3 regions of the Shewanella sp. HL-SH5 genome follow, and region 1 is predicted to be linked to each of the others. Evidence: predicted binding sites of a transcription regulator. Region 1 holds the regulator's gene; each other region holds the start of a gene.
The links. The regulator FliA, encoded in region 1, starts transcription of late flagellar genes. The targets are predictions, from matches to a motif close to CTAAAGNTNNNNNNNNNNNNGCCGATA.
Positions count from the first base shown of each region.

Region 2: the regulator FliA is predicted to act here: its motif matches at 5,901-5,927, upstream of ACRWQM_RS06250 (flagellar protein MotY).
Region 3: the regulator FliA is predicted to act here: its motif matches at 3,477-3,503, upstream of ACRWQM_RS15415 (cytoplasmic protein).

Region 1 covers NZ_CP195038.1:2,736,586-2,746,697, reverse strand. Annotated here, with positions in the region: gene fliQ (flagellar biosynthesis protein FliQ) at 1-116, shown strand, start outside; gene fliR (flagellar biosynthetic protein FliR) at 121-924, shown strand; gene flhB (flagellar biosynthesis protein FlhB) at 936-2,069, shown strand; gene flhA (flagellar biosynthesis protein FlhA) at 2,203-4,302, shown strand; gene flhF (flagellar biosynthesis protein FlhF) at 4,332-5,726, shown strand; gene ACRWQM_RS11960 (MinD/ParA family protein) at 5,731-6,612, shown strand; gene ACRWQM_RS11955 (RNA polymerase sigma factor FliA) at 6,605-7,324, shown strand; gene cheY (chemotaxis response regulator CheY) at 7,368-7,751, shown strand; gene ACRWQM_RS11945 (protein phosphatase CheZ) at 7,765-8,502, shown strand; gene ACRWQM_RS11940 (chemotaxis protein CheA) at 8,518-10,112, shown strand, end outside.
Region 2 covers NZ_CP195038.1:1,440,442-1,450,553, reverse strand. Annotated here, with positions in the region: gene pal (peptidoglycan-associated lipoprotein Pal) at 1-239, opposite strand, end outside; gene tolB (Tol-Pal system beta propeller repeat protein TolB) at 265-1,593, opposite strand; gene tolA (cell envelope integrity protein TolA) at 1,657-2,628, opposite strand; gene tolR (protein TolR) at 2,629-3,057, opposite strand; gene tolQ (protein TolQ) at 3,057-3,746, opposite strand; gene ybgC (tol-pal system-associated acyl-CoA thioesterase) at 3,736-4,137, opposite strand; gene ACRWQM_RS06250 (flagellar protein MotY) at 4,998-5,867, opposite strand; gene rnt (ribonuclease T) at 6,058-6,738, shown strand; gene ACRWQM_RS06240 (peroxiredoxin) at 6,833-7,438, opposite strand; gene ACRWQM_RS06235 (Na+/H+ antiporter family protein) at 7,796-9,121, shown strand; gene upp (uracil phosphoribosyltransferase) at 9,288-9,914, opposite strand.
Region 3 covers NZ_CP195038.1:3,530,547-3,540,658, reverse strand. Annotated here, with positions in the region: gene ACRWQM_RS15435 (aromatic amino acid transport family protein) at 1-891, opposite strand, end outside; yybP-ykoY riboswitch at 1,133-1,248, shown strand; gene ACRWQM_RS15430 (TMEM165/GDT1 family protein) at 1,340-1,900, shown strand; gene ACRWQM_RS15425 (STAS/SEC14 domain-containing protein) at 2,061-2,435, shown strand; gene ACRWQM_RS15420 (MliC family protein) at 2,476-3,144, opposite strand; gene ACRWQM_RS15415 (cytoplasmic protein) at 3,238-3,426, opposite strand; gene ACRWQM_RS15410 (MarR family winged helix-turn-helix transcriptional regulator) at 3,641-4,099, shown strand; gene rlmC (23S rRNA (uracil(747)-C(5))-methyltransferase RlmC) at 4,089-5,234, shown strand; gene chrA (chromate efflux transporter) at 5,289-6,440, shown strand; gene ACRWQM_RS15395 (pentapeptide repeat-containing protein) at 6,549-7,532, opposite strand; one part of gene prfB (peptide chain release factor 2) at 7,687-7,761, shown strand; one part of gene prfB (peptide chain release factor 2) at 7,763-8,785, shown strand; gene lysS (lysine--tRNA ligase) at 8,798-10,112, shown strand, end outside.

The DNA.
Region 1 (10,112 bases):
TACCTAGATTATTGGTGACTTTATTTGCATTGATGTTTCTAGGACACTGGCTTATACAGACTATGATGGATTTTTTCTTCGAGATGATTAACCTTATCCCTGTAGTGATTGGGTAGGCCGATGGAAATATTGTTTGATGAAATCAGTCAGACAATTGCCATGTATCTATGGCCGCTCTTTCGCATATCAGCCATGTTGATGACCATGACTGTCTTTGGCGCCAATACAACGCCCTCCCGCGTCAGATTACTTTTCTCAATGGCCTTTACGTTTGCCATTGTGCCTGTACTCCCGCCTGTTGAAAATGTAGAGCTATTTGCACTTAGCTCAGTGTTTATTACTTTACAACAGCTTTTAATTGGTACTGCAATGGGCTTTGTGAGTGTGATGATGATGCAAACATTCGTGCTGACAGGACATATTATTGGTATGCAAACCAGTTTAGGTTTTGCATCAATGGTTGATCCGGGCTCTGGTGAGCAAACCCCTGTGGTGGGTAATATATTCTTGCTTCTTGCTACGTTAATATTTTTAGCTGTTGATGGTCACTTACTAATGTTTAGAATGATTGTCGCCAGTTTTGAAACTATTCCAGTATCGGCAGAAGGTATTAATATTACCACCTATAAAAATCTTGCTGAATGGGGATCTTATATGTTCGGCGCGGCACTAACTATGTCTATCTCAGCCATTGTTGCGTTATTATTGATCAATTTATCTTTTGGTGTAATGACCCGTGCATCACCACAGTTGAACATCTTTTCAATAGGTTTTCCAGTCACCATGGTTAGCGGATTAGTGATATTGTGGCTAACATTAGGTCCTATCATGGCACATTTTGATGAAGTATGGTTAGCAGCCCAATTATTGATGTGTGATATTTTACAACTGCAATGCCAAATTGATGGTGATGTTGCTTTTTAAGGACACAGTAAATGTCAGAAGCTGACAGTGGTCAAGAACGCACAGAAGAGCCCACCAGTAAGCGTCTTGAACAGGCGCGTGAAAAAGGTCAGGTTGCTCGCTCTAAAGAGTTAGGCACTGCTGCGGTATTACTTGCTGCATCGGTTGGCTTTGCTATGACTGGGCCTGCTATCGCCAAAAGTTTATATACCATAATGAAACAAATTTTTACCATGGAGCGAGATCAAATCTTTGATACTAATTCGATGTATCGAATTTGGGGCGTGGTGGGCAATGAGCTTGCTTGGCCTTTGGTAAGTTTTATTGCTTTGCTCGCTTTGGTATCTTTTTTGGGCAATATCGTTTTAGGTGGCTTGTCTTTTTCTGTAAAAGCTTTTATGCCCAAGGGCAGTAAAATGAGTCCCGTTAGTGGATTTAAGCGAATGTTTGGAACGCAGGCGTTAGTGGAGTTAACTAAGGGTATAGCCAAATTTTCGGTAGTAGCCATTGCTGCGTATTTCTTACTAAAGTTCTATTTTTACGATATTTTAATGTTGTCTAGCGACCATTTACCTGGCAACGTTTACCATGCTTTAGATTTATTAGTATGGATGTTTATTCTGTTATGTTCCTCGATGCTAATCATTGTGATTATTGATGTACCGTTTCAAATTTGGAATCACAATAAACAACTTAAAATGACCAAACAAGAAATTAAAGACGAGTACAAAGATTCTGAAGGCCAACCTGAAGTTAAAGGCCGTGTCAGACAACTGCAACGAGAAATGGCGCAAAGAAGGATGATGGCCGAAGTGCCCAATGCTGATGTTATTGTGGTCAACCCTGAACACTATGCTGTAGCGGTTAAATATGATGTTGCCCGCTCCTCCGCACCATTTTTAATTGCTAAAGGAGTTGATGATGTTGCATTTAAAATTCGTGAAATCGCTCGTGAGCATAACGTTGCGATTGTGTCTGCACCACCATTAGCAAGGGCTATTTATCATACAACAAAAGTAGATCAACAAGTGCCAGAAGGCTTATTTACCGCTGTTGCTCAGGTGCTTGCATATGTATTTCAGTTAAAACAATACCAAAAAGGTAAGGGGCGTCGTCCTATACCAGTCCCGTTAAAACAACCCATTCCGGATGAACTAAAGCATTAATAACACTCTTAGATTGTTTTTTAATCCTAGTAAATAGATTCTATTATCAAATTATGATTGAATTTTTTTGTTGGCTTAATTCTTGCTATTTGACTGTACGCGTCAAAAATTCATCAGTAAAAGGCTTTCGCGAATGGATGTAAAAGCAGTTTTCGGGCAATTTAAACAAATCCGACCATCAACCTTTAAAGGAATTGGTACGCCTCTGTTAGTGTTGGCGGCATTAGGGATGATTGTTTTACCGATCCCGCCATTCTTATTAGATATCTTGTTTTCATTCAACATTGCACTGGCTTTAGTCGTGCTGCTTGTCGCTATTTATACCGACAGGCCACTCGATTTCGCCGCTTTCCCCACAGTACTTTTAGTGGCTACTTTACTAAGACTTGCCTTAAATGTGGCTTCAACTCGAGTGGTATTACTAGAAGGTCATAATGGTGGCGACGCGGCGGGTAAAGTCATTGAAGCCTTCGGCTCAGTGGTTATTGGTGGTAACTATGCTGTTGGTTTAGTTGTGTTTTTAATCTTGATTATTATTAACTTTGCTGTTGTAACTAAAGGTGCAGGCCGTATATCAGAGGTCAGTGCACGTTTTACCTTAGATGCTATGCCTGGTAAACAAATGGCCATTGATGCCGACTTAAACGCAGGTATTCTAAACCAAGAGCAAGCGCGTATTCGTCGTGAAGAAGTGACCCGTGAAGCGGACTTTTATGGCGCAATGGACGGTGCGTCAAAATTTGTAAAAGGTGATGCGATAGCCGGTATTATGATTTTGGTTATCAACATGTTGGGCGGCTTTGTCATTGGTATGGTCCAGCATGGGCTTGATTTTTCTAGTGCAGTTGAAGTTTATACTCTGCTAACCATAGGTGATGGTCTAGTCGCCCAGATACCCGGTTTACTGCTTTCAATTGCAGCCGCTTTGATGGTTACTCGTCAAAATGAATCTGGTGATATGGGCCAGATGATGATGAGCCAGATGTTTGACAAGCCTAAGTCGCTAGCAATTGCAGCAGGTTTGTTATTTGTTATGGGTATTGTGCCAGGTATGCCACATGTCGCTTTTATCAGCTTTGCATTTATTACCGCGGCCACTGCTTATATGGTACAAAAACGTATTAATGAGAAAAAATCAGCTGCGTTAGAATTAGTCAAAAAAGGCCCGTCAGATATCAAAGATAAAGAACCAAAAGATTTAAGTTGGGATGATGTCCGTCACGTTGACACTATCGGTTTAGAAGTTGGATATAGACTCATCCCCTTGGTTGATAAAGGCCAAGGTGGTGAATTATTGAGTAGAATTAAAGGTGTGCGTAAAAAGCTATCACAAGAATTAGGCTTTTTAGTGCCAGCAGTGCATATTCGTGACAATCTAGATTTATCGCCAAATTCATATCGTATTCACTTAATGGGCGTGGTCGTCGGTGAAGCTGAAGTCAGACATGATTGTGAGTTAGCCATTAATCCTGGCCAAGTTTATGGCAAGCTTGATGGCATAGAAACGACTGATCCAGCATTTGGGTTAGAAGCCGTTTGGATTGCACCAGAGCAACGTGAGCATGCGCAAACACTAGGCTATACAGTGGTAGATACTGCAACAGTGGTTGCAACCCATATCAGCCAATTACTCAGTAATAATGCTGCTAAGTTATTAGGTTATGAAGAAGTACAACAATTAATGGACATGCTTTCTAAGCAGTCACCAAAACTTGTTGATGGCTTTATTCCGGATGTAATGTCGCTAGGCAATGTGGTTAAAGTAATGCAAAATCTATTGAATGAAGGTGTATCTGTGCGTGACTTACGCACTATAGTGCAAACTTTGCTGGAATACGGCACGAAAAGTAATGATACTGAAGTACTTACAGCAGCCGTTCGAATTGCGCTAAAACGTATGATAGTGCAAGAAATATCCGGACCTGAGCTAGAAATCCCCGTCATTACTTTGGCGCCAGAGTTGGAACAAATGTTGCATAAGTCTATGCAGGCGACAGGGGGAGAAGGGCCAAATATTGAACCAGGCCTTGCAGAACGCATGCAGCAGTCATTACTTGATGCTTCACAGAAACAAGAAATGGTCGGTCAGCCAGCCATTTTATTGACATCAGGCATGCTGCGTTCAACTCTGTCACGATTTGTTAAGTACACTATTCCAAATTTAAGGGTAATTTCGTATCAAGAAATTCCAGATGAGAAACAGATACGGATTGTTTCATCTGTTGGCCAATAGTGATAACGTCAGATAAAAGAGGTGCGTAAGTGAAAATTAAACGATTTTTTGCCAAAGATATGCGCGCAGCATTAGCGCAAGTCAAAGAGACCCTTGGTTCTGACGCTGTCATTATGTCGAATAAAAAAGTGGCAGGCGGGATTGAGATTGTCGCCGCCGTTGATTACGATGAGCCTAAGGCGCGTGCCGCAATGGCAACACCAACTCCAGGCTTTATGGATCTTAGTGAGGATCGCGTATCACTTGCATCTAACTCTGTAATCAAGGCAAAAACAAAAATTAATCCACCGCCAGCGGCAGATTCATTACAAGCGTTGTTAGAGAAACAACAAAGCCGCTTAAGTCAGCAAATGCCTCCTAAACAAGATGACTCTGATTTACCTGAATGGGCGCGCCAATTACAAGGTGCGACAGCTGACGCCAAGCCAGCTAAACCTCAGTATCAGCAACAGGCTGGATTTGATAAGCAGTCAAAAAATAATAAAGTCAGTTCGACTGAAATGGATGCGCTTCGTGAAGAAATGGCTTCATTACGTAACTTACTGACTCATCAAGTATCTTCATTGATGACTGAACAAAAAAAGCGGAAAGATCCTGTGGGTGCTATGCTTGAAAGTAAACTACTTGCTGCAGAGTTTTCAGCACCCGTTGCAGCTAAACTTTCATCTCTGAGTCAACACTATAATCCAGCGGAATTAGTGCGTTCATTACCACAAAGTTTGGCTAACTTACTTGATAACCAAGGTGATGATATTGTAAAGCGCGGAGGCGTTGTGGCTTTTGTTGGACCAACTGGTGTTGGTAAAACGACATCTCTGGCAAAAATTGCTGCACGTTTTGCAGCACAACATGGTGCAGATCAAGTTGCACTTATTACAACGGATCATTATCGTATTGGCGCCTATGAGCAATTAGCAACTTATGGCAAAATAATGGGGTGTCCAGTAAAGCAAGCACATGATGTCACCGAGCTAGAACAGATTTTGTACCAATTTAGAAGTCGTAAGTTAGTACTTATAGATACAGCGGGTATGGGGCAACGTGATATGCGTCTTTATCAACAACTTGATAATTTGACAGCAAACAGTAGGATCCCAATTCGCAGCTATTTAGTGATGTCGGCAACAGGGCAACGCAGAGTATTACAAGACGCGGTTAATCATTTTAAACGCATTCCATTAGCGGGTGTAATTTTAACCAAATTAGATGAATCTGTATCAATTGCAGGTGCATTGAGCGTTCTGATACAAAATGAGTTACCATTAAGCTATGTGACTGATGGCCAACGTGTTCCTGAAGACATAAAAGTAGCAGATACTTTAGCTCTGGCTAAGCAAGCTTTAGCCGCGTTAAATGAAACAGAACAAGTAATTTCTCAAGACACAAGCGCATGGTCGAATGAAATGACTTATGCATTCGAGTAAGAATATGACCCGTGATCAAGCAAGTGGTTTACGTATGATGAATCAACCAAATAACGAAAAAGTTAAAGTAATTGCCGTATCCGGTGGAAAAGGTGGGGTAGGAAAAACCAGTGTTTCTATAAATACTGCCGTTGCCCTAGCGGAAAAAGGTAAACGTGTTTTAGTATTAGATGCGGATCTTGGTTTAGCTAACGTTGATGTGATGTTAGGAATTCGTGCCGAGAAAAATTTATCTCATGTTTTATCTGGCGATGCCGAATTAGACGATATCATTGTTCGAGGCCCTAAAGGTATTGGTATTGTTCCTGCAACGTCTGGAAGCAGAGCTATGGTTGAGTTAACCCAGGCTCAACATGCAGGATTAATTCGTGCTTTCAGTGAGATGCGTACACAGTTTGACATATTAATTGTCGATACCGCGGCAGGTATTTCAGATATGGTACTGAGTTTCTCAAGGGCATCACAAGATGTATTAATTGTGGTATGCGATGAACCGACATCTATCACAGATGCCTATGCACTGATAAAAATATTAAGCCGTGAACACGGTGTATTTCATTTCAAAATTGTGGCTAATATGGTGCGCAGCTTGCGTGAAGGAATGGAATTGTTTGCTAAACTAAGCAAAGTGACGGATCGGTTCTTAGATGTTGCTTTAGAGCTAGTTGCAACCGTGCCATTTGATGAAAATTTGCGTAAGTCTGTGCGTAAGCAAAAGTTAGTTGTTGAAGCGTATCCAAAGTCGCCATCAGCCATTGCTTATCACGGCCTGGCAAATAAAATTATGAGCTGGCCAGTTCCACAACAGCCGGGTGGTCACTTAGAGTTTTTTGTTGAACGTTTAGTTCAACGAAAAGAACCACAAGAGGATAGAGTGAGTGAATAAAGCCGCCGCGTATACTCAGTTCGATAATAAAACATCCGTTGTTGAACAGTATGCACCGCTGGTAAAAAGAATTGCACATCATATGTTGGCGCGATTACCTGCTTCAGTGCAACTCGACGACTTGTTACAGTCTGGCATGATAGGGTTACTTGAAGCGTCATCAAAATTTGATGATACCAAAGGGGCTAAGTTTGAAACCTTTGCAGGCATTCGGATACGCGGTGCTATGATTGATGAAATCCGCCGTGGTGATTGGGTTCCTCGTTCAGTTCATCGTAATAATCGCCGGGTTGCACAGGTTATTGACGAACTAGAGCAAGGATTGGGGCGTGACGCTCGTGACACAGAAATTGCAGAAAAACTTGATATGTCGCTCAATGAGTACCATCATATTTTAAATGATGTTTCTGTTGGGAAAATCATAGGCATAGAAGATTTAGGTATTTCGCAAGATGTGTTAGTCACAGATGATGGAATACCAGATGATAATTTTGAAGCATTAGCTGAAACGCAATTTAAATCAGCGCTGGTGGAAGCAATTAAAACCTTACCAGAAAGAGATGCATTAGTACTTTCACTGTACTATGACGAAGCGTTAAACTTAAAAGAAATCGGTGCAATTCTTGAAGTAAGCGAATCTAGGGTTAGTCAGATATTAAGTCAGGCTATGCTTAGATTAAAAGGCAAACTCAAGCATTGGACACAACAATAATTATTAATTAGAGCACTAGAGTGTCAGCTCACCGGAGGAAACCTTGGACAAGAATATGAAGATTCTTATTGTTGACGACTTTTCAACAATGCGACGTATCATAAAGAACTTGTTGCGAGACTTGGGATTCAATAATACCCAAGAAGCAGATGATGGATCAACAGCCTTACCTATGTTGCAAAAAGGTGATTTTGACTTTGTTGTAACAGATTGGAATATGCCTGGTATGCAAGGTATTGATTTGCTGAAGGCTATTCGTGCCGATGATTCATTAAAACATTTACCTGTTTTGATGGTTACGGCAGAAGCTAAGCGTGAGCAAATTATTGCAGCCGCCCAAGCAGGTGTGAATGGATATGTTGTTAAACCTTTCACAGCGGCTACCCTTAAAGAGAAATTAGATAAAATTTTTGAACGTCTCGCTTAAGCAAGGATAAGTTATGCAGCCAATAATATCGGGGTTAATTACTCTCGAGCAGGCCCAGCAACTTGTCGAACTGCTTACTGCGGGGGAGCAAGATCAAGCTGACGACGTTGTTAGAGAACTCGCTACACCAATACAGCGTGAATTATTTGAAGAAGTCGGGAAATTAACACGTCAACTTCATAGTGCACTTCAAGATTTTCAGGTAGATAACCGTTTATCAGAATTAGCCAAGGTTGAAATACCGGATGCTAAAGAGAGATTAAATTACGTTATTGATATGACAGAACAAGCTGCAAATAAAACCATGGATGCAGTTGAAGAATGTTTACCTTTGGCCGATACAATAATTACCAATATAAAATCTGTTACCCCTATGTGGGATAAGTTAATGCGTCGAGACATAGAGTTGAGTGAGTTCAAAAAACTTTGTCATGATGTTCAGCAGCTTATGTCACATAGTGAACACGATACAACCCGTTTACGACAATTACTAAATGAAATACTGATGGCGCAGGATTTTCAAGACTTAACAGGGCAAATGATCCGTCGAGTTATCGACTTAGTTCGCGAAGTCGAAAATAATCTAGTCTCTATGTTGACAGTATTTGGTGATTATACGCCGCAACCGGAAACTGTTAAAAAAGAGAATAAAATAGAGGCAGAGGGCCCAATTATGCACGCAGAATTGCGTGATGACGTGGTCGCAGGTCAAGATGAAGTTGATGATTTGCTATCCAGTCTGGGTTTCTAATTAGGAGTCAGTTGAATGTCATTTGATGTTGATGAAGAGATACTCCAGGACTTTTTGGTAGAGGCTGGTGAGATTTTAGAGCTTCTTCAAGAGCAGTTAGTTGCGCTTGAAAATAATCCTGATGACAGTAATTTGTTGAATGCTATTTTTCGCGGTTTCCATACTGTAAAAGGTGGAGCTGGTTTTTTAAGTTTAAAACCTATGGTAGACGTCTGCCATGAAGCGGAAAATACCTTCGATCTATTGAGAACCGGAAAACGGAGTGTTAATGCAGAATTGATGGATATCATTTTGCAGGCAGTTGATGCTATTAACATTATGTTTGCCCAAACTCAGCAAGGCGAAGAACAAGATCCTGTTGAAGTCGAACTACTTAATAAATTGAAGCTACTCAGTTCGGGTGCACCTTTGCCATCAGAAATGGGCGGGCAGAGTGAAGAGCTGATTCAAGAGTCAGTAGAAGAACTCGTAGAGGAAATCGCGCCTGTCAATCAACCAGAACTCATTGAAGACAATGTTAGCGCTGACACTAATATTGACGAAATAAATGAGTCCGAATTTGAAGCATTATTAGATGCGCTTCATGGTCAAGGTAATAGTCCTGTAGCAACTACTTCATCAACAGCTAAAACACCTCAGCAATCAGTTCCAGCTCCTGTTGGCTCAGATGAAATTTCTGATGACGAATTTGAAGCATTGTTAGATGAACTTCATGGTTCAAATAAATTAAGTGCAGCTGAGAGTAAACCTGCACCAGCTAAATCTGTAGAGCCTCCAGTTCAAATGGTAGACTCAGATGATATAACCGACGACGAGTTTGAGAAATTACTTGATGAGCTTCACGGGAAAGGTTCTTCGCCTGCTAAAGTAGATACTTCAGTGTCAAGCTCTGCTGCAACACTCAAAACTGCCGCACCCAAAAACGTTGAGCCAGTAAAGGCCGCATCAGCTCCAGTTCCTCAACCTAAAGCACCTGCTCCTGTAGCAAATGTTGACGTGGTTATTAAAGATAAGGCGCCAACAAAAGCGGCTGCATCTGTTCCTCAGGGAGAAACAACTGTTCGTGTTGATACCGCTAGACTTGATCAAATTATGAATATGGTCGGTGAGTTGGTATTAGTCCGAAATAGGTTAGTTAGTTTAGGCGTTACTCGTGAAGACGAGGAAATGTCAAAAGCACTGGCAAATTTAGATTTAGTTACTGCTGATTTGCAAGGCGCAGTAATGAAAACTCGTATGCAGCCAATTAAGAAGGTTTTTGGTCGCTTTCCGCGGGTTGTGCGTGACTTAGCGCGTACACTTAATAAAGAAATTGATTTAGTTATGATTGGTGAAGAAACCGATCTAGACAAAAACCTCGTCGAAGCTTTAGCCGACCCGTTAGTGCATTTAGTGCGTAACTCGGTTGATCACGGGATTGAAATGCCTATTACCCGTGAGGCGAATGGCAAGTCAAGAACAGGTACTATTACATTATCAGCAAGCCAAGAAGGCGATCACATCTTACTGAAAATTGAAGATGATGGTGCAGGAATGGACCCACAAAAGCTGAAAGAGATAGCTATTACCCGTGGTGTGCTTGATGAGGATACTGCATCTAGGATGACAGA
Region 2 (10,112 bases), 1.3 Mb from region 1:
AAATCGAAGTAAATAATGTTTTGACGACGTAATTCTTGCTCTTTCAAACGTTGCTGTTCTGCTGGGCTTAATACTGCACCAGCACCACCAGTTTCAATACCACCATTACCATACTCGCTAGATGAACCAGAAGTAGAACCGCTAGCATCTGTGTCAGAGTCTGAAGTTGAGCTACAAGCACCCAGTGCCATTAGCGGAACTGCAACCATCATAGCTTTGAACAACTTATTCAGATCCATGTTAAATCCTTATCGATACTTAATATTAAAGAAATGGGGACCAGGCTGGTGATTTCACCTCACCTTGTCCAGCAGGCAATCTTGCCTTAAATCGGCCATCGGTAGAAACCGCTGCCAGTACTTGTTTACCTTCGTGAGTCGTACCATAAATCACCATAGTGCCATTAGGTGCAACACTTGGTGATTCATCTAATCGAGTAGATGATAACACCTGCATAAAGCGAGTTGCTAAGTCCATTCTGGCAATATTGAAACGTCCATTAGTACGATTCACAAAAATCATGCTGCGACCATCAGGTGTAATTGAACCACCTAAATTCCATTCGCCTTCAAAAGTCATTCGACTGACTTTATTTGTATCCAAATTCACTTTGTAAAGCTGCGGTCTACCGCCACGCTCAGACGTGAAAAGAAGCGACTTACCATCGGGGAACCATGAAGGCTCTGTGTCAATGGCGTAGTGATCTGTTACACGTTTGGTTGTTTTTGTGGCTATATCCACTGTGTAAATTTCTGGCTGACCATCTTTTGATAAGGTCACAGCTAACTTTTTACCGTCTGGTGAAAAAGAAGGCGCGCCATTTATACCGTCAAAACTACTTACTAGCGTACGAGTTTGAGTGTATATGTCTTGAACAAATATTTCAGCTTTGCGATTTTCAAAACTCACATACGCTAAGCGACGACCATCTGGTGACCAGCTTGGTGACATTAATGGTTCTGGCGAGCGTAATAACATTTGCTCGTTGTAACCATCATAGTCGGCGATCATTAAATGATACGGCGCTTTTTGGCCTTGCTTAACAACAACATAGGCGATTCGAGTTAAGAACGCGCCTCTTATTCCAGTTAATTTTTCATATACCACATCGCTGATGCGATGGGCGTATTGTCTAAATTGGTTGGCGTTAATCACAGTTTCGCGGCTTTCTAAAACCAGTTCGCTATTGTTAACAGGGCCTTTGCCAGCTTGAAGCTGCGCTTTTACCAGGTCGATAAGTTCAAAAGTTACTAAAAATTGACCTGTGCCGTAGGGCTTAACCGAACCAACAACAAGTGCATCTGCGGACACATTGCCCCAGTTAGCAGCGTTGAACTGAGCCACTGTATTAATATTAGACTGTGGTAGTGCACGTTTATCTAGTGGTGAAAAAGTACCACTTCTAGATAAGTCAGACATCACGACATCTGAAATAGATGCAGGCGCTGCACCTTCACCTTGCCATACAAAAGGCACGATAGCGATTGGACGCGATTGATCAACACCTTCGGTGATCACAATATCCAAGGCTGCACGTGCTGGCGTTATCATTACAACACATGCCAATGCGAACCATTTAACCAAATTATTCATGAGACTCCTTCATACCCTTCGCATTTTTAATGCATTATTTTGTATCGGTAATACATTAATATACTAATTAAATTCCGGTGAAACCGTTAAGTTAATTTCTTTTAATTTATCGTACACACCCGCTTCTGTAGATACGGGTAAACGACCTGCTTTATTAATTGCTGCTTTTGCTGCACGACACACAACCTGATCGCCATCTAATGTCTGACTTGACGTCACAAAACCATCTTGTGCTAATCGGATAAACACGCGACAACTTTTTCCGCGCATCGATTCGTCAACCACAAGGTTACGTTGAATTGTGGCAATGATCATCGCTTTAAATCGATCCACTTCTGACATAACTTGCTTATTTCGCGTTTGCGATAATGTTGCTTGTTCTGCCGCGAGTGCGTCTGTCATTTCTTGCTCTTGACGTGCTTTTGCATCGGCATCGGCTTTCGCTTTGCGTTGGCGATCTTCCTCTAATTTACGTTTGCGTTCATCTTCTTCAGCTTTACGCTTACGTTCATCTGCGGCTTGTTTCGCTGCGGCTTCTTCTTGCTTACGTTTTTCGGCCGCTTTTTGTGCGGCTTGTTCCGACGCTTTCTGTTCTTGCTCTTTTTGCTTACGAACGGCTTCAGCCTTATTCGCACGCTCTTTTTCTTGCTGCACTTTTATTTGAGCAGCTTTAGCGGCATCGTTGGCTTTTTGTGTTTCAACTTCTTTCTGTTTGCGTTCGATTTCTAAATTCTTAATTTTTTGCTGTTCTTGCTCACGTTGTTGGCGGGCTTCGTTAGCTTTACGCTCTAGCTCTGCTTGACGTGCTTTTTCTCTGTTTTCAGTGTCTTGCTTTTGTTGCTTTAACTTTTCTACATGCTGAGTGATTTTTTGTTGATCAACCATCACAGCTTGAATAGCAGGTGCACTAGGTGCAGATGGCATTGTTTTAGGCTTATCATCGAAACTTACGCCTATCACTAAAATAACAATCGCACCAATGTGGATACCGGCAGAAATCGCTACCGGTATTTTAATATTAGATTGATTAGCCACCTATTTCTCCTTCGGTGAATCAGTCATTAACCCTACCGCAGGCACACCCGCTTGTTGCAAGCTCACCATGAGTTGAATAACATTTTCATAGGCAATACTTCTGTCTGCCTTTACAACCACAGGTCGTAAGGGTTCAAGCTGGATCATAGCGCCAACCTGAATTGCAATTTCATCCAGGTCTAAAGGGTCACTATTAGAACCAGTACCAACGTTTAAAAAGTATTCGCCCGCTGCATCAATAGAGGCTACGATTGGCGGTTTACTGTCTGGTGGTAATGATTCAGCTTTGCCCTGTGGCAATTCAACTTTAACACCCTGAGAAACGATTGGCGCCGTGACCATAAAAATGATCAATAGCACCAACATAACGTCGATATACGGTACAACGTTAATTTCAGCAATAGGACGTTTACGCTTACGTTGGTACATTACACCGCTTCCTTTTCACTATAGGCTTGGCGCTGTAAAATGTTAGAAAACTCTTCCATAAAGTTTGCGTAGGCCATCTCTAGCTTTTCAGCTTGTGTAGCAAAACGGTTGTAGGCAACAACTGCTGGAATAGCGGCAAATAAACCCATAGCGGTTGCAATGAGTGCTTCAGCAATACCTGGTGCAACCATGGCCAATGTGGCGTTTTCTACTGTACCTAACGCGATAAACGAGTTCATGATTCCCCATACGGTACCAAACAATCCAATATAAGGACTGGTTGAACCGATGGTGGCTAGCATAGGTAAATTGTTTTCCAGTTTTTCCATTTCACGTGACAAACTCACGCGCATGGCTCTAGATGTGCCTTCCATTACAGCATCTGGTGACTTACTGTTAACTTTGATCACTCTTGAGTATTCTTTAAAGCCTGCAACAAACATTGCTTCTAGGCCAGCAATGCTTTCGCCTCTGGCGGTTAGTTCTTTGTATAAGCGGTTTAAGTCGACACCGGACCAAAAGGTATCTTCAAAACGCGCGGATTTTACCCGTGCTGAATTCAGCATTGATCGGCGTTGAATGATCACCGCCCAAGATGCAATAGATAAACCTAACAAAGTAAACATAACTAGCTTTACCAACACACTGGCTTGTAAAAACAAACCAATAAAAGACATATCAGCGTGCACTCTTAAACTCCTGAACGATAAATTCTGGGATGGCTATGGGACGCATTTTTGATAAGGACACACAAGCGACTATCACTGTTGCCTCACAATAGCATTCACCTAGCTCATCAATTAAACGCTGTTGGAACACCAACGACGCTTTTTTTAATGACGATATAGAGGATTCAACTATAAAATCCTGTTCAAACTTTGCCGCGCGGCGAAAATCTAATTCTGCACGTTTAACAACAAAAGCAATGTCATCAGCCAATAATTTAGTTTGACTAACGCCCATTGATTTAAGCCATTCGGTGCGTGCTCTTTCAAAGAAGTTTAAGTAATTTGAATGATAAACAACGCCACCAGCATCGGTGTCTTCATAGTACACTGTTACAGGCCAATTAAACGTCATTTTAAGACTCGTTCTTTACTTACAAAATTTTGCATACTATACCGAGTAGCAAGGCAGTTGTGAATCATCTCACCCGCTAAAAACAGACTTTATTTCGAGCATAACAGTGTTAAATTGCATTATCTGGGGTTTAACCAACTTAGATGAAGATTTTTTAATGTTTTCTGGCCTTCAAACAACCCAAAAAATGAATCTTAATTAGATAAAGTCATCGCATTTAATGATACAAATTGCAGCTTAGTTAAATATTAATTTCAAAAAGCAGGATATCGCTATGCTTTGCCAGTCAAAAGTATTAAAACCGATCGTATTTAAAATAAAGTGAATCAATAAAAGCTTATTTTTTCAGGCAAATGATCACTCTACCAAAGCTATTAACATTTACTTTTAAAAAACAATTCAACTTATCCGAATATTTATTCACTCAAATGCTAATTATCTCAACAAAACCTACCCTCGTGCTATTTGATGGCCATTTTTAATTCAAAACCAGCACAATCATCCATTAAAAAATCTAATGTGAAAGCGAAAAAAATCTATCTTGTGCATTTAGAGTAATAAATCTATTATAAACTTGTTTTCAGGACACATCGATTTGATGAGAAAACAATGAACTTAAAGTTAGTGTTTGTGAAACATTAACTTATCTCCAGTTCTTATGCTTGACTTCCTTCCTTAAATTTGTTGATTGCAAATTATTTAGCCCACTCGGTTTGAGTGGGTTTTTTTTGTCTAAAATTTACCTTCAAACACATACAAAAAAGCCTGAACATGATTCAGGCTAATGCTATAGATTAATGGCTAAGGTTACTTTGAAACGAATTCAGGTCTGTGTATTTTCAAAGTAATAATTAACAGCGCTATATAGGTTTAGTTATTCTAATCACGACTCTGCGGTTTGTTTGTCGCTCTGACGCTAAGTCATTACCAGCCACGTGACGTTTTTCACCATGCCCTTCTGTGGTGATACGGTCTTGTGAGATACCACTGGCTATTAATAAACTTTTAACTGAATCAGCACGTTTTTCTGACACTTTTTGGTTAATTGAACGCCCGCCGTAGCTGTCGGTATAGGCATCAACCACCACTAACTCGATATTCGGGTCATATGATAAGTATTCTTGTACTTTTTTAAGCTGATAATTTGAAAAACGAGTTAACTCGGTTCCACCCTCTTGGTAGTTTAAAACCGTAAATGCAATGTCATCAAAACTGTAGGGTAATAAATTAGCTAAACATGAGCGAAACTCACGGTACTTGCTGGCAAAGTTCACAGCTGAAATTCCGACTGCAACTTTACTTGATGCATCATACCAATCGGCATAATAAAACGTAGGCTGACGGCCCTGGCTTAATTCATTTAGCATAGTCCAGGCAGCTTTTTTAGGGACTTCACCGTTAAATTGTTTTTGATACTTTAATGCGATGATTTCTTTTGATGCATCACCTGGGCGCCATGTCGGTGCTCGGCTGATTAATTTAGCATTGGTAACCGCGTCTGGCTTTGCCCACATATCAAGCGTAAAGAGTAAGTTAAGATCTTTTCCAGATTTACTGGAAAAAATAGCTTTGCCGTAATCTGGAATATCATGCTCTAGTCGACATTCAATAGGGGTATTTTCACCTACACGCCAGGCAGAGTTTTCAAGGGAGGCAACATAGTGACGTAAATCAGCACTTGCAGTAGCACTGATACACAAACTGGATACTAATATGATTTTTTGCCACATGGTGTCACCTGTCGATTTTATTACCTGTTAATATATCGGCGGCTAAATCTTTTTCTTAAGTTTAAATTATCACTGAAACGAGCATATTAAGACAGTTTGGGTATAATGCACGGCCTATCTGTCACAATAGGCGCAGGCCGGTCTTTAATGGTGACAATAATATTCAGGTTTAATGGGGTAATAGAATTACATGAGTGACATCTGCAACAGCAATAAATTTAAATATCGATTTCGCGGTTATTTTCCTGTGGTGATTGATGTTGAAACAGCAGGATTTAATGCTAATACAGATGCATTGCTTGAAATCGCAGTTACCATGCTAAAAATGGATGATGACGGCTTTATAAGCTTAGATAAAACCCTTCATTACCACATTGAGCCATTTGAAGGTGCAAACCTTGAACCCGCTGCATTAGCGTTCAATGGGATAGACCCTACCAACCCGCTTAGGGGTGCTGTTGATGAGAAGTCCGCTTTTTTAGAAATATTTAAAGAAGTTAAAAAGGCTCAAAAAGCGGTTGGCTGTCATCGCAGTATTGTTGTGGCACATAATGCGGCATTTGATCTTGGTTTTGTTAATCAATGTATTGAGCGAAATAGTTTAAAGCGCTCACCGTTTCATCCCTTTGCCAGTTTTGACACAGCGTCCCTTGCCGGATTAGCTATTGGCCACACGGTATTAGCCAAAGCGTGTAAAATGGCTGGCATTGATTTTGATAATAAAGAAGCTCATTCAGCACTGTATGATACTGAACGTACCGCTGAACTTTTTTGTTATATCGTTAATCGCTGGAAAACCCTTGGCGGTTGGCCGTTAGCGATTATGGATGAGTCAGATGATGATACTGACAATAGTGATACCGACGACTGAACTTAGCAGATGTGCGGTTTAGCTTAACTTTATTTAAGTTACAGAAACAAAAAAAGCTGCCTAGGCAGCTTTTTTGATATTCAACAAGCGAAGATTATAGCTTGTCTGAGTGATCTTTTAAGTATGAAGCAACACCATCAGTGCTAGCTGTCATGCCTTTATCACCTTTAGACCAACCTGCTGGACATACTTCACCGTGCTCTTCGTGGAATTGAAGTGCATCGATCATACGTAGCATTTCGTCAACGTTACGGCCTAATGGTAAATCGTTAACCACCTGGTGACGTACTTGACCCTCTTTGTCTACAAGGAATGAACCACGGAAAGCAACACCTGCTTCTGGATGTTCAACATCGTATGCTTTACAAATTTCATGCTTAACGTCAGCAACTAAAGTGTATTTAACTTGGCCAATACCACCTTTGTCTACTGGAGTGTTACGCCATGCGTTGTGAGTGAACTGTGAGTCAATAGACACACCAATAACTTCAACACCACGCTTGGTGAACTCTTCCATACGGTGATCAAAAGCAATTAGCTCTGATGGACACACGAAAGTGAAATCTAAAGGATAGAAAAAGATAACCGTTGGCTTACCTTTAGTTGCCGAAGCAAGGTTAAAGTTGTCAACAATTTCGCCTGAACCTAATACTGCTGCTGCGGTAAAGTCTGGGGCTGGACGGCCTACTAATACGCTCATTTTATATCTCCATTAATGGCTTGTTAAAATTCTAAAAGAAGGTGCAATGTTTACCCTTCCACAATGTGCTATACCATACCTTTTATTTGCGCCCCCGATAAGAGGTTTCGAATGAATTTTGTTTTACCTGCTGAAAAACCCCTCATCACAGCCTTACTATTTTTAAGGTTTTAAAAACAAATAACTAAAAATGGCTTACAACAGATTACATTTTGGCCTCATTCTTTAACATTGATGAACGCGATAGGCACAGCATGCTAGTGATACACTAATAAAATAAAGGCTTTACTGGACAAGCAAAGTAAATAACGGCATAAATAAACGCCTTAACACTTATAATAAATAGAATTAAAAAATATGAATGCTGTGGTGATATCTGTTTGCTTAATGCTTGCATTGAGTTTTGTTCGAGTAAATGTGGTGATTGCACTGACAATAAGCGCTTTAGTTGCCGGCCTTGTCGGTGGGCTTGATATACAACAAACAATTTCCGCTTTTAACGATGGTTTAGGTGGCGGTGCTCAAATAGCCTTAAGTTATGCCCTACTGGGGGCGTTTGCTGCAGCATTGTCACATTCTGGTTTAACTACATTAATTTCTAACAGTATTATTAAAAAATTGGGTAAAGAGCCTAATAGTAGTAATACCCAGGTTGTGCGATGGATGCTGTTGGTGACTATTCTGGCAATGGCTATTTCTTCGCAAAATATTTTGCCCATTCATATCGCCTTTATTCCTATTTTAATTCCCCCACTATTGCATGTATTAACTGCATTGAAAATTGATCGCCGCCTTATCGCCTGTTTATTGACTTTCGGCTTAGTGACTACCTATATGATTTTACCTATCGGTTTTGGGGGTATTTTCTTAAATGACATTCTACTGGCAAATTTAAACAGTAATGGCTTAAACGCAGTTCACGCTCAAGTACCGCAGGCGATGTTATTACCCGCATTAGGCATGGTGTGTGGGCTATTATTTGCGATGTTTATTAGTTACCGCAAACCGCGAGAATACCTATTTATCGCACAGCAAACGGTTACTGAACAGGCAGAGCAGACAATTAACACTAAAAGCATTGTCATTTCTTTAATCGCCATAGTCGCTACCTTAATAGTGCAACTTCAAACAGACTCGATGATATTTGGTGCCTTAACCGGATTTGTCATTTTCCGCTTTTCGGGGATTATTAAACAAAGTGTTGGCCAGGACTTATTTAACCAGGGCGTGCATATGATGGCCAACATTGGTTTTATTATGATTGCTGCTGCTGGTTTTGCAGCGGTTGTAAAGTCAACCGGCGAAGTGAGCTCTTTAGTGACGTCACTAGGGGATTTTATTGGTGACAATAAAGCATTGGCGGCAATACTCATGCTTTTAGTCGGTTTACTTATTACCATGGGGATTGGGTCTTCTTTTTCAACGATACCTATTATTGCAACCATTTATGTGCCACTGGCGCTTAGTTTTGGTTTTTCTGTGGCTGCGACAATTGCCCTTGTGGGCACAGCTGCCGCATTAGGTGATGCTGGTTCACCTGCTTCTGATTCAACTTTAGGCCCTACAGCGGGTTTGAATGCCGATGGACAACACGACCATATTCGTGACAGCGTGATCCCGACTTTTATTCATTATAATATTCCGTTGATTATTTTTGGCTGGATAGCGGCCATGGTGTTGTAGTGAGTAGTGAGTAGTGAGTAGTGAGTAGTGAGTAGTGAGTAGCATTTAGTTTTTAGACATACTGCTTTAAGCGTTGACTGGGTAGATTAAGCAATATGACGGATAAAAAATGGGAACCTTGTGGTTCCCATTTTTTTCTAACCGATTTATAAAATCAGCTTATTTATTATTTAGTGCCGAATATCTTATCACCAGCATCACCTAAACCAGGCAAAATATAACCTTGCTCATTTAGACAATCATCAATTGCTGCTGTGTAAAGTTCAATATCAGGATGAGCTAAACCAAGTGCTTTAATGCCTTCAGGTGCAGCAACAAGCACTAATGCTTTAATTGACGTACAGCCGCGAGCCTTTAATAGGTCAATAGTGGCTATCATAGAGCCGCCAGTGGCTAACATAGGATCAACGACTAACGCGATGCGCTCGTCAACATTACTGACTATTTTTTCAAAATACGGTACCGGTTCTAACGTTTTTTCATCACGATAAATACCGACAACAGAGATACGTGCACTCGGTATATGCTCAAGTACACCATCCATCATACCTAAGCCCGCACGTAAAATAGGCACTACAGTAACTTTTTTACCTTTGATTTGATCGACTTCAACAGGGCCGTTCCAACCATTAATAGTGACTTTTTCAGTTTCAAAGTCTGCGGTAGCTTCATAGGTTAACAAACTGCCGACTTCGGTCGCCAATTCGCGAAAACGCTTAGTACTGATATCTGCTTCACGCATCAATCCTACTTTGTGGCGAATAAGAGGGTGTTTTACTTCAACAACTTTCATCTTCGATCTCCCAGCTTTGTCTAATTACAGCCAAATTTAACGAATTTTAGTGTATTTATCCCTTCTATAAAACATAAAGTTTTATAAATGCAGTAAATCGTGAGCTAAGCCAATAAAAATCACACAATTTGGTGTTTTATCTGGCGGATAAAGCTAAATGATGGCTTTCGAGTAACGGCACAAGCTGGTAGAATGTGG
Region 3 (10,112 bases), 790 kb from region 1:
ACTCATGGTGACGCCTAAAAATGAAGTGATGAGTGCGAGGTTGGCAAAAATATCAATAAATTGGCTGACAATTTGTGACTCAACTAACCCTTGTAGTGCCATTACCAGTTTAGGCAATGAGCCTCCAAGTTGATGAACTGTTGAGCCACCTAGCGTACCTAGTGTGACCAATAACCATAAAATGTAGCAAACTAATGGAATTGTAGAGCCAATTAACAGTACTTTACGCAGTGATATCGCATCACCATCAAGATAGCGCACAATCGTGGCAATACACACATGGAAACCAAATGAGGTAAACACCACAGGAATAGCAGCTAGCCATAAGTGAGTTAACTCATTGCCTTGAGCGACTTCACTCATTGTGTTAGTCAATGCAACAGCTAAATTAACATCTGGCAGTAAAAAGGCGACCACTAATACCAATAATACCACCATGGCGGTAAACAGCACTCGAGAGACTTTATCTATCCAGCTAACACCTACAGCAATAATGCCACCAAAAATGACGGTGAATAATAGCACTGCTGCTTGATTACTTAAGTTAAGACCTAATGGGGCTAAGCGGGTTTCCAGTAGGGAGGAGCCACCCATTAAATACACCATGGTTAAGGCGAATAATAAACTTAAAAACGATCCACCTTGAATTAATTGCCCTACCTTACCTAATGTTTTACCGGTAATGGCATGGACATTATCGCCTACACCGGTACGTAAATTGATTTCTAACATGAGTAAAGAGGTGTATGCAGAGATGCCCCAAATGACAATGAGCAGCAAGATAGCTGGGACGATCCCCAGTGCCGCAGTGGCTAAAGGTAATGCAAGCATGCCACCACCAATAGCAGTACCAGCGACTATCGAAATAGATCCAAGTGTTTTAAAATTCACGAACGCGTCCATATAGTTATTGTTTTATTGCAAGCGACATTAGCAGAAGGCAAACAGCTCAAGCAAGAAACTTAGTCGTTTAAAGACTTTTTGCACTGTGTAGAAACAATTACATAACATTTAGCCCGCCAACATCAAAGCCAATATTTGTATTGTGCATTCATTAGCTGGCTTGGGAATTAGGAAATGAGAAGAAGGGCATTATGATGTTGTATGCCTTTTAAGTTTGGGTTATATTGCAGCCCTCGTTTTAGGGGAGTAGCTAGCTTTAAGTTGTTGCCATCAATAACTTTTGGCGTTTATATCAACATAATTGGCCATATTGCCATGGTATAAACAACAAAGAAGCCCTTTGTTAAGCAAGACCTAGTACGGTAACAGTAGCTTAGAGGGCTTGCTGTTGCTTGTGCTTGGTTTATATGCCCTCTAATAACGCTAGGATTTTCCCTTGGAAGCACTTCTTACTTCAACCTTTACCGTGGCTATTGCTGAAATTGGCGATAAAACTCAACTGTTAGCATTATTGTTAGCGGCTCGTTTTCGCAATAAATCAGCCATTGTTCTAGGTATTTTGTTGGCAACACTACTCAATCATTTTGTCGCGGCTTGGGTCGGACAGTTTGCTATTAGCTGGCTTGATCCTCAATGGGCTAGCTATGCCGTTGCATTGTCATTTTTTGCTATTGCCCTATGGGTTCTGATACCCGATAAAATGGATGAGGATGATAATAGCTTTTATAAACTAGGCGCGTTTATGGCTACCTTCATTTTGTTCTTTATTGCCGAGATGGGTGATAAAACTCAAATTGCCACAGTCGTATTAGCGGCTAAATATGATGCACTTGCCATGGTGGTAATAGGCACTACATTAGGGATGTTAATAGCCAATGTGCCAGTGGTATTACTGGGTCATTTTAGTGCTGATAAATTACCGATGAAAATGATCCACAGAACTTGTGCAGCTTTATTTGTGGTGCTCGGCGTAGTCACTCTATTGTATGGCGTGTGATAGTTACAAAAGCCAATTCTATTAAGTGTGCGCTAATCGGCGTTATCTATTGCTTAAGAGTGCTTAAATTATAGTCAGTTGATAATCGGGTTGGGGTTAGCTTAACTTAGCTTTACTTCAACCTAGATTAACCATTGAAAATAAATGTAGAGGTTGAGCTATGCAAAGACATGGGATCACAATAGGAATTGAGCGTCATCAACAGCACTTTTTTATCATTATGAAGGTGGTGGGTAAGCTCACCCATGAAGACTATCAAATTATTACTCCGATACTGGATGATGCATTAGCGCAAGTTGCTAAGCCTAAGATGAACATGTTTGTGGATATAAGCGAACTTGAGGGCTGGGAGTTACAGGCCGCTTGGGATGACTTAAAGCTTGGAGTTAAACACCGCACCAGTTTTAATAAAGTGGCTATTTTTGGTGACCAAAATTGGCAAGGGTTAGCTGCAAAAGTGGGGGGATGGTTCATTAACGGTGAGATGATGTCTTTCAACGACAAACGTCAAGCTTTTGAGTGGTTGCAAAATTAACCACTCTTATTTGATTGCTTTAGACTGCCATGTTATCTATTTACTCGACTATTAACTTACAGCTTATTGGCGGCTGATTAATTTGTTCAATCGTCGCCTGTTGTTGATGAGTCCATAGGCTAGTATTTTGCGCCTGGTATTTAGCGCCAGAAGCTGTTCGAGTTAATAGTCCTAATTGGGATAAATTTGCTGGAGGCACGCTAGATTTTTTTTTCGCCTGACTGTAGCTGAATACTGCGGCGGGGATGACGGTATTGTTATAAAAATAGGCTGTTAATTTGTCTTGTGGATCATCACTACATTGATAATAAGTTGCACTTGGCACCTCTACAGCGCCTGCTAGAATTTGTAGCTCAGTGATGCGAGATTGGTAATTGAGTTTGGTACATTCTGTTGGGTTATTGGCTTTCCAGCAATCATTACGGCCTTTAATCCAGCCTCTTTGCTCAGCTTTAATCTGGTTAACTTGCTGCCCATCTACTTGTGAGACTAATTGGCTGAAAAGGGGCTGTAACTGAATATCCAGAAGGGCTAATTCATCAGATTGGCAAATAAGCTTCTCAATAGACCCGCGTGCTTTATTGCACTCAAAGCTAGGCGCTTGAGCCACAGATGTAGCGGCGTAGCTCTGCGGAATTGGAGTTAAACCAATCACAGTTAAACCAACCGCAGTTAACCCAATAGCAGCCAAAGCCGATAAATTTTTCATCAATGTATTTCTCTATCCATTATTCATGACAGACCATAATGACGTAATCACTAAGGTGTCGCAATTTAAGATAGCTAATTACACAGTAAAAATTTAGGCAGTCGTATTAATATTGTGACCTGCATTGCCAACAGGTGCAGGAGGCGCTGCTGCTTCAATAAGTTGCAGTGCCATTTGACCTTCCACTTTTTGCTGATCCTTCGCCATAACAGCGGCTTTCAAGCTATGGCCTGAATCAATATTTGCTGGCATGTTGCTTGGAGCGTTTACCGAAATTGTCATATAAACCTCACTTTTATTAAATAATGGTTTTTGTATTCTGTCTATTTGTATATCGGCAGGCGTATTGAATACTGTAGCAAAGATATCGGATTAATATGCTTCCTTAGCAAAATATAATAAATTCTTGGCAAAGTATTCTCTGTTGTTGGCAAATATTATAGATTGTGCACAACTAGAATATGTTATACTTGAGCAAATTTTAAAGGGAATATTTATGCCATCAGCCAACCCATTAGCACTTGAAAATCAGGTGTGTTTTTCATTATATAGCGTCACTAATGCGATGATCCGTGCTTATCGGCCTTTGCTTGATGAGTTATCACTGACATATCCGCAGTATTTAGTCATGTTAGTGTTGTGGAAAGAGGCGGGCATAAGCGTTAAAACCTTGGGTGAGCGATTGCATTTAGACTCAGGTACGTTAACCCCCTTACTTAAGCGCTTAGAAGTAAAAAAGTTAGTAATACGAGGACGTAGTGAAGAAGATGAGCGAGTTAGAGTATTACACCTTACCGAACAAGGCCAAATGCTTCGCCAACAAGCTGAATCAGTCCCTGAAATGATGCGTTGTAAAGTGGGTGGCGATCTGGCACAACTTCAGCAGCTTAAAAGTTTATGTGATAACGCGTTAAAAGTACTTAATTCTGATAAGGCATCAAGTTGTGAAGTGTGAGTTTTTTGAAAAAGGTCATTGTTTATCCTGTCGTGATATTCAAATCCCTATGTCAGAACAGTTACAGCATAAAATGACCAAACTACAGCAGTTTTTTGGCCAATTGCCTGTTGAGCAATGGCTTGAGCCTATTGCAAGCCAAGAAAATCGTTTTCGCAATAAAGCTAAAATGGTGGTGTTAGGTGCAGCACATCAACCTATTTTAGGTATTGTCGATCCCCAGGGGCAGCCCATTAGTTTATGCGATTGCCAACTGTATCCTGAAGATATGCGGCAGCTATTGCATAGATTGCAATTGTTTGTGCAACAAGCGGGAATTCCGCCTTATCGAGTCGATAAAAGTAAAGGTGAGCTTAAATTTATTCTGCTCACCAGAAGTTATATCTCTGGTGAATTTATGCTGCGCTTTGTGCTGAACAGTGAACAGGCAATTTCACGAATTAAGCGAGAACTACCTCAGTTACAGGCTGAATTTCCTAAAATCAGTTTAGTGTCGGTTAATATTCAACCTGTTCATATGGCGATTTTAGAGGGCGATCAAGAAATATTTTTAACCGATCAAACCCGTCTTGCTGATCGCTTTAATGATGTGCCTTTATATATTCGTCCTAAAAGTTTTTTTCAAACCAATCCACAGGTAGCTGAGCAACTTTATCAAACCGCTCGAGAGTGGGTAGCTGCATTTAATCCACAACATATTTGGGATTTATTTTGTGGGGTGGGTGGATTCGGACTGCATTGTGCAAGTGGCAAAATTCGGTTAACTGGGATTGAAATTGAGGCCGAAGCGATCGAGTGTGCCAAGATGTCTGCCGCAGAAATGGGTCTAGAGGACATCAGCTTTAGGGCGCTGGATTCTACCGATTTTGCTAATGGGATCGCAGCAAATGATAAACCTGATTTGATTATTGTTAATCCGCCAAGGCGCGGAATAGGCGAGTCGCTTTGTCAGTCATTAAGCGCATTTTCACCTAAAGCGATAGTTTATTCGAGTTGTAACCCAATCAGTTTAGTGAAAGATTTGGCGATGATATCAGGATATAAAATTACCAAGGTGCAGTTGTTTGATATGTTTCCACATACCGACCACTATGAAGTGCTGGTGATGTTAGAAAAGAACTCTCTTTGTCATTAAGTGTTCATAATAGTGTCATAAACTAAATCGATATAAGAATATTAGGAACTCAGCATGTGGCAAATTTTTAGTCGCTTTTTAGCATTAGGATTAATTAGTTTCGGTGGCCCAGCAGCACATATTGGCTATTTTAGAAAAACCTTTGTACAAGATTTAAATTGGCTGGATGATAAGCAATACGCCAGTTTTGTCGCATTGAGCCAGTTTATGCCAGGGCCAGGTTCAAGCCAAGTTGGCTTTGCGATTGGTTATCATAAAGGTGGATTGCCCGGGGCATTTGCAGCATTTTTAGGTTTTACACTGCCTTCATTTTTACTGTTATTTCTATTTGCTATATCTACTGCCAGTTGGTTGCAATTGGACTTGGTTGCAGGTGCTATTCACGGTTTAAAATTACTTGCTGTTGTTGTAGTCGCTGATGCTACTCTGGGTATGTTTAAGCAATTTTGCCAACGTAAAACGGCGCAATGTTTAATGGTAGCCACTGTCGCGTGTATTTTATTATTTCCGGCATTATTAACACAAATCGTGGTATTAATTGTTGCGGCTATTATTGGTGCTTTAGTTCTGACTCGCGGTGAAAATACTTCCCCTGATACACCTGAAATAAAGTTGAATTTACTGTGGTTAGCTATTTTTGTTTTAGGGTTAATTGCTTCTTACTTTTTAGCGTCTCAGCCCGATAGTCTTGGGCAAATTTTTGGACAGTTTTATCAAGTTGGCAGTTTAGTGTTTGGTGGTGGCCATGTTGTACTGCCGCTACTTGAGGCTAATGTTGGCGATCTCGTTACCCAAGATAGGTTTTTAACCGGCTATGCGCTAGCACAGGCTGTACCTGGGCCTATGTTTACTCTGGCGACGTTTCTTGGGGCTGATATTTGGCAAGAATCACCCATTTTAGGTGCACTTGTCGCCACCATCGCTATTTTCATCCCCGGATTTTTATTGATGTTAGTGGCATTAAATAGCTGGGGAGCCATTAGTCAACGTCCGGTTATCGCTGGTGGATTAGCTGGGGTGAATGCCGCAGTGGTAGGGTTACTGTTTGCCGCCTTGTATCAGCCTGTTTTTAGTAGTGGTGTGGCGAGTTCACTCGATATGGCATTGGTGGTAATTGGCTTTGGAGTATTAAAAATATTTAAGCCTAATATCGTGTTGCTTGTTGCCGGCTTTGCAGCTTTTGGCGCACTGTTAAGCTTGTTGTAACCTAGCATTTATATCCGTTTTATCACGCTTTTATTACTACAGTAGAACGTGGTTCAGTGTTTGTCATGGCAAGCGTGTTGGGAAAGGTAGCCTTAAGCCTGCCAATGATTAACGATTCATTTTTTTTACAAATACCACGACGAATAATGCAATCGTAAAGCTACCCGTAAAGGCCTCGATTGCCGCAACCAATTTGGAGTAGCCAATGGGTGTAAAGTCGCCATAACCTAAGGTGGTAAAGGTAACAACTGAATAGTAAATGCAGTTTAGAAGCAGCTTAATGTTTTGGCTAATGCTATTGTCGAAGTTGAATTGATGGATTTGTTCACCATAGCTAAGACCGGTGAAAAAGAAACACATTGCACAGATTGCAATCAGTGCCATAGAAAACCCTATCACTCGAAGCGGGGCTTCACCATAACCACACAATAGATCAATTGACTTAGATATCATGCGTTTTGATGACCACTTAGGCATCTGATGTCGTCGCATTATGAGCTCGTTACGCATAAAATGTCCGGCCATGGCAAATAAGCCTTCACGATCGGCAGCTTTACGTAAGTCACGATATATCTCTTCAGACTGTTGGTAATAATCCAAGGCAATTTCTATTTCTCCCAACCTATCTGCTTTACGAGCCATACGTTCTTGCTTGATTTTCGTTCCCGTATAAATGTTTTCAATTTTGGCACCTTTCCATTTTACGCCTAATAGATTGGTGTTGGTTAGGTTGGCGCAATGCATATTGGCATCACGTAAATCGGCCTTCATTAAGCTAGCTTGTTCAAGGTTGACATTGAACATATGTGCGCCTTGAAGGTTAGCTCGATATAGCTCTGCATGACTCATATCAAAACCTGTTTTTGCATGATGTTTAACTAAGTCAACACCCGTTAAATTTGCCCGCTTTAAACTAATGCCGCGAAGCATTCCTCCGCTACGAGCAAAAGCTTCAAGCCTAGCTTTGTCGTCAGGCTTGTTTTTAATAATGCGTGGGTCATGCCAGTAACAAAGACCTGAAGGCTCTGCAGCTTCATGGCAGGAAAATCCTTCATCTTCGTGGTAGCAACAAGTTGGGTTATCTGAGTTCATTATTACAGTATAGCTAAGCTATAAAATCTTGATAAATTCAGTTGAAATATATTCGACTTAATTAACCCCACTTCGGTCTAGGTTTAGTGCCGCGCATGGGGTAAAATACGCCGTTAAACCTTTTGTTAACCGCTATTTTTTAAGTTGAAAATTCATGTTTGAAGTTAATCCGGTAAAATTCAAAATTAAGGAGCTGGCCGAGCGCACAGAACTTCTTAGGGGGTACCTTTGACTACGCTGCTAAAAGTGAGCGTTTAGAAGAGGTTAGCCAAGAGCTTGCAAGTTCAGAAGTATGGAGTGAACCTGAGCGTGCCCAGGCGTTAGGGAAAGAGCGTTCAGCCCTTGAAGCGGTTGTAAAAACCATTGATGATATGGATTCTGGCCTTGAAGATGTCGCTGGGTTATTGGAATTAGCCATTGAAGAAGACGATGAAGAAACCTTTAATGATGCCAGTAACGAAATTGCCGAACTTGAAAAGCGTCTAGCAGATCTAGAGTTTCGCCGTATGTTTGCTGGCAAAAATGATGCTGCAAGCTGTTATCTTGATATTCAATCAGGTTCAGGTGGAACAGAAGCACAAGATTGGGCCAATATGGTACTGCGTATGTATTTACGCTGGGGCGAAGCGCATAACTTTAGCCCAGAATTGATTGAAGTTACCGCTGGGGATGTGGCCGGTATTAAAGGCGCTACCATTAAGTTTACCGGGGAATATGCGTTTGGCTGGATGCGAACTGAAACGGGTGTACACCGTTTAGTGCGTAAGTCGCCTTTTGATTCATCAGGTAAGCGTCATACTTCTTTTTGCTCGGTATTTGTGTACCCTGAAATTGAAGATGATATTGAAATTGATATTAATCCTTCTGATTTACGTATTGATACTTACCGTGCATCAGGTGCGGGTGGTCAGCACGTTAACAAAACGGATTCTGCAGTACGTATTACCCATATTCCAACCAATACTGTGGTGCAGTGTCAAAATGACCGCTCACAGCATAAAAACCGTGACTCCGCTTTTAAACAATTAAAAGCCAAGTTGTACGAGTTGGAAATGTATAAGCAAAATGCTGATAAGCAAGCCGCTGAAGACGCTAAGTCTGATATTGGTTGGGGCAGTCAAATTCGTTCATACGTTTTAGATGACTCCCGCATTAAAGATTTACGTACCGGTGTTGAAAACCGAAATACCCAAACCGTTTTAGATGGCGATTTGGACAAGTTTATTGAAGCTAGCCTTAAATCTGGCCTTTAACGAGAGAAGAAGATGACTGAACACACTCAAGATGAAAATAAGTTAATTGCAGAACGTCGTGCAAAATTGGATCACATCCGCACGAATTGCCCAGCAAATGGTCACCCAAACAACTTCGATCGAAAACATAAGGCTGCCGATATTGAAGCTGAGTTCGGTCACCACACCAAAGAAGAACTAGAAGGCATGGGCATTCAACGCTCTATCGCTGGTCGTGTTATGGCTAAGCGCGGTCCTTTTTTAGTGATTCAAGATGTGAGCGGTCGTATCCAGGCTTATGCGGGTAAAGATGTTCAAAAAGATTTGAAAGAGACGTTTCAGGGTTTAGATATTGGTGACATTATTGGTGTTACCGGTCAACTTCACCTGTCAGGTAAAGGCGACTTATATGTCAACATGGAACAGTATCAGTTACTGACTAAAGCATTGCGTCCATTACCTGAAAAATTCCACGGTTTAACGGATCAAGAAACACGTTATCGTCAACGTTACGTTGATTTGATCGTCAATGAAGATTCACGTAATGCTTTTATTATGCGTTCTAAAGTGGTTTCAGCTATTCGTAATTTCATGATCAAAAAAGAGTTCATGGAAGTTGAAACACCAATGATGCACAGCATTCCAGGTGGCGCTTCAGCACGTCCTTTTGCCACGCACCATAATGCGTTAGATATGCCTATGTATTTACGTATTGCGCCTGAGCTTTACCTTAAGCGTTTAGTGGTAGGTGGTTTTGAGCGAGTATTCGAAATTAACCGTAACTTCCGTAACGAAGGTTTATCGCCACGTCATAATCCAGAATTCACTATGATGGAATTCTATATGGCATACGCTGATTTCAATGACCTTATGGACTTAACCGAAGAAATGCTAAGCTCTATCGCGACTGAACTTTGTGGTTCTCCACAACTTCCATACGGCGAGCATACTGTTGATTTTGGTGGCCCTTACGCACGTTTAAGCATGTTAGATGCGATTAAGAAATACAATCCAGACAACGCAACCATTCAGTCAATGACCTATGAAGAAGTTAAAGACGTTGAATTTATGCGTACCCTTGCCAAAAGCATTGGAATGAAAATTGAGAAGTTCTGGACTTGTGGTCAATTGTTAGAAGAAATCTTTGGCGAAACCGCCGAAACTCAGCTAATGCAACCTACGTTCATTACTGGTTATCCAGCGGACATTTCACCATTAGCGCGTCGTAATGATGACAATCATTTTATTACTGACCGTTTCGAGTTCTTTATTGGCGGTCGTGAAGTCGCTAACGGTTTCTCTGAGCTTAACGATGCAGAAGACCAGGACAGCCGCTTTAAAGCACAGG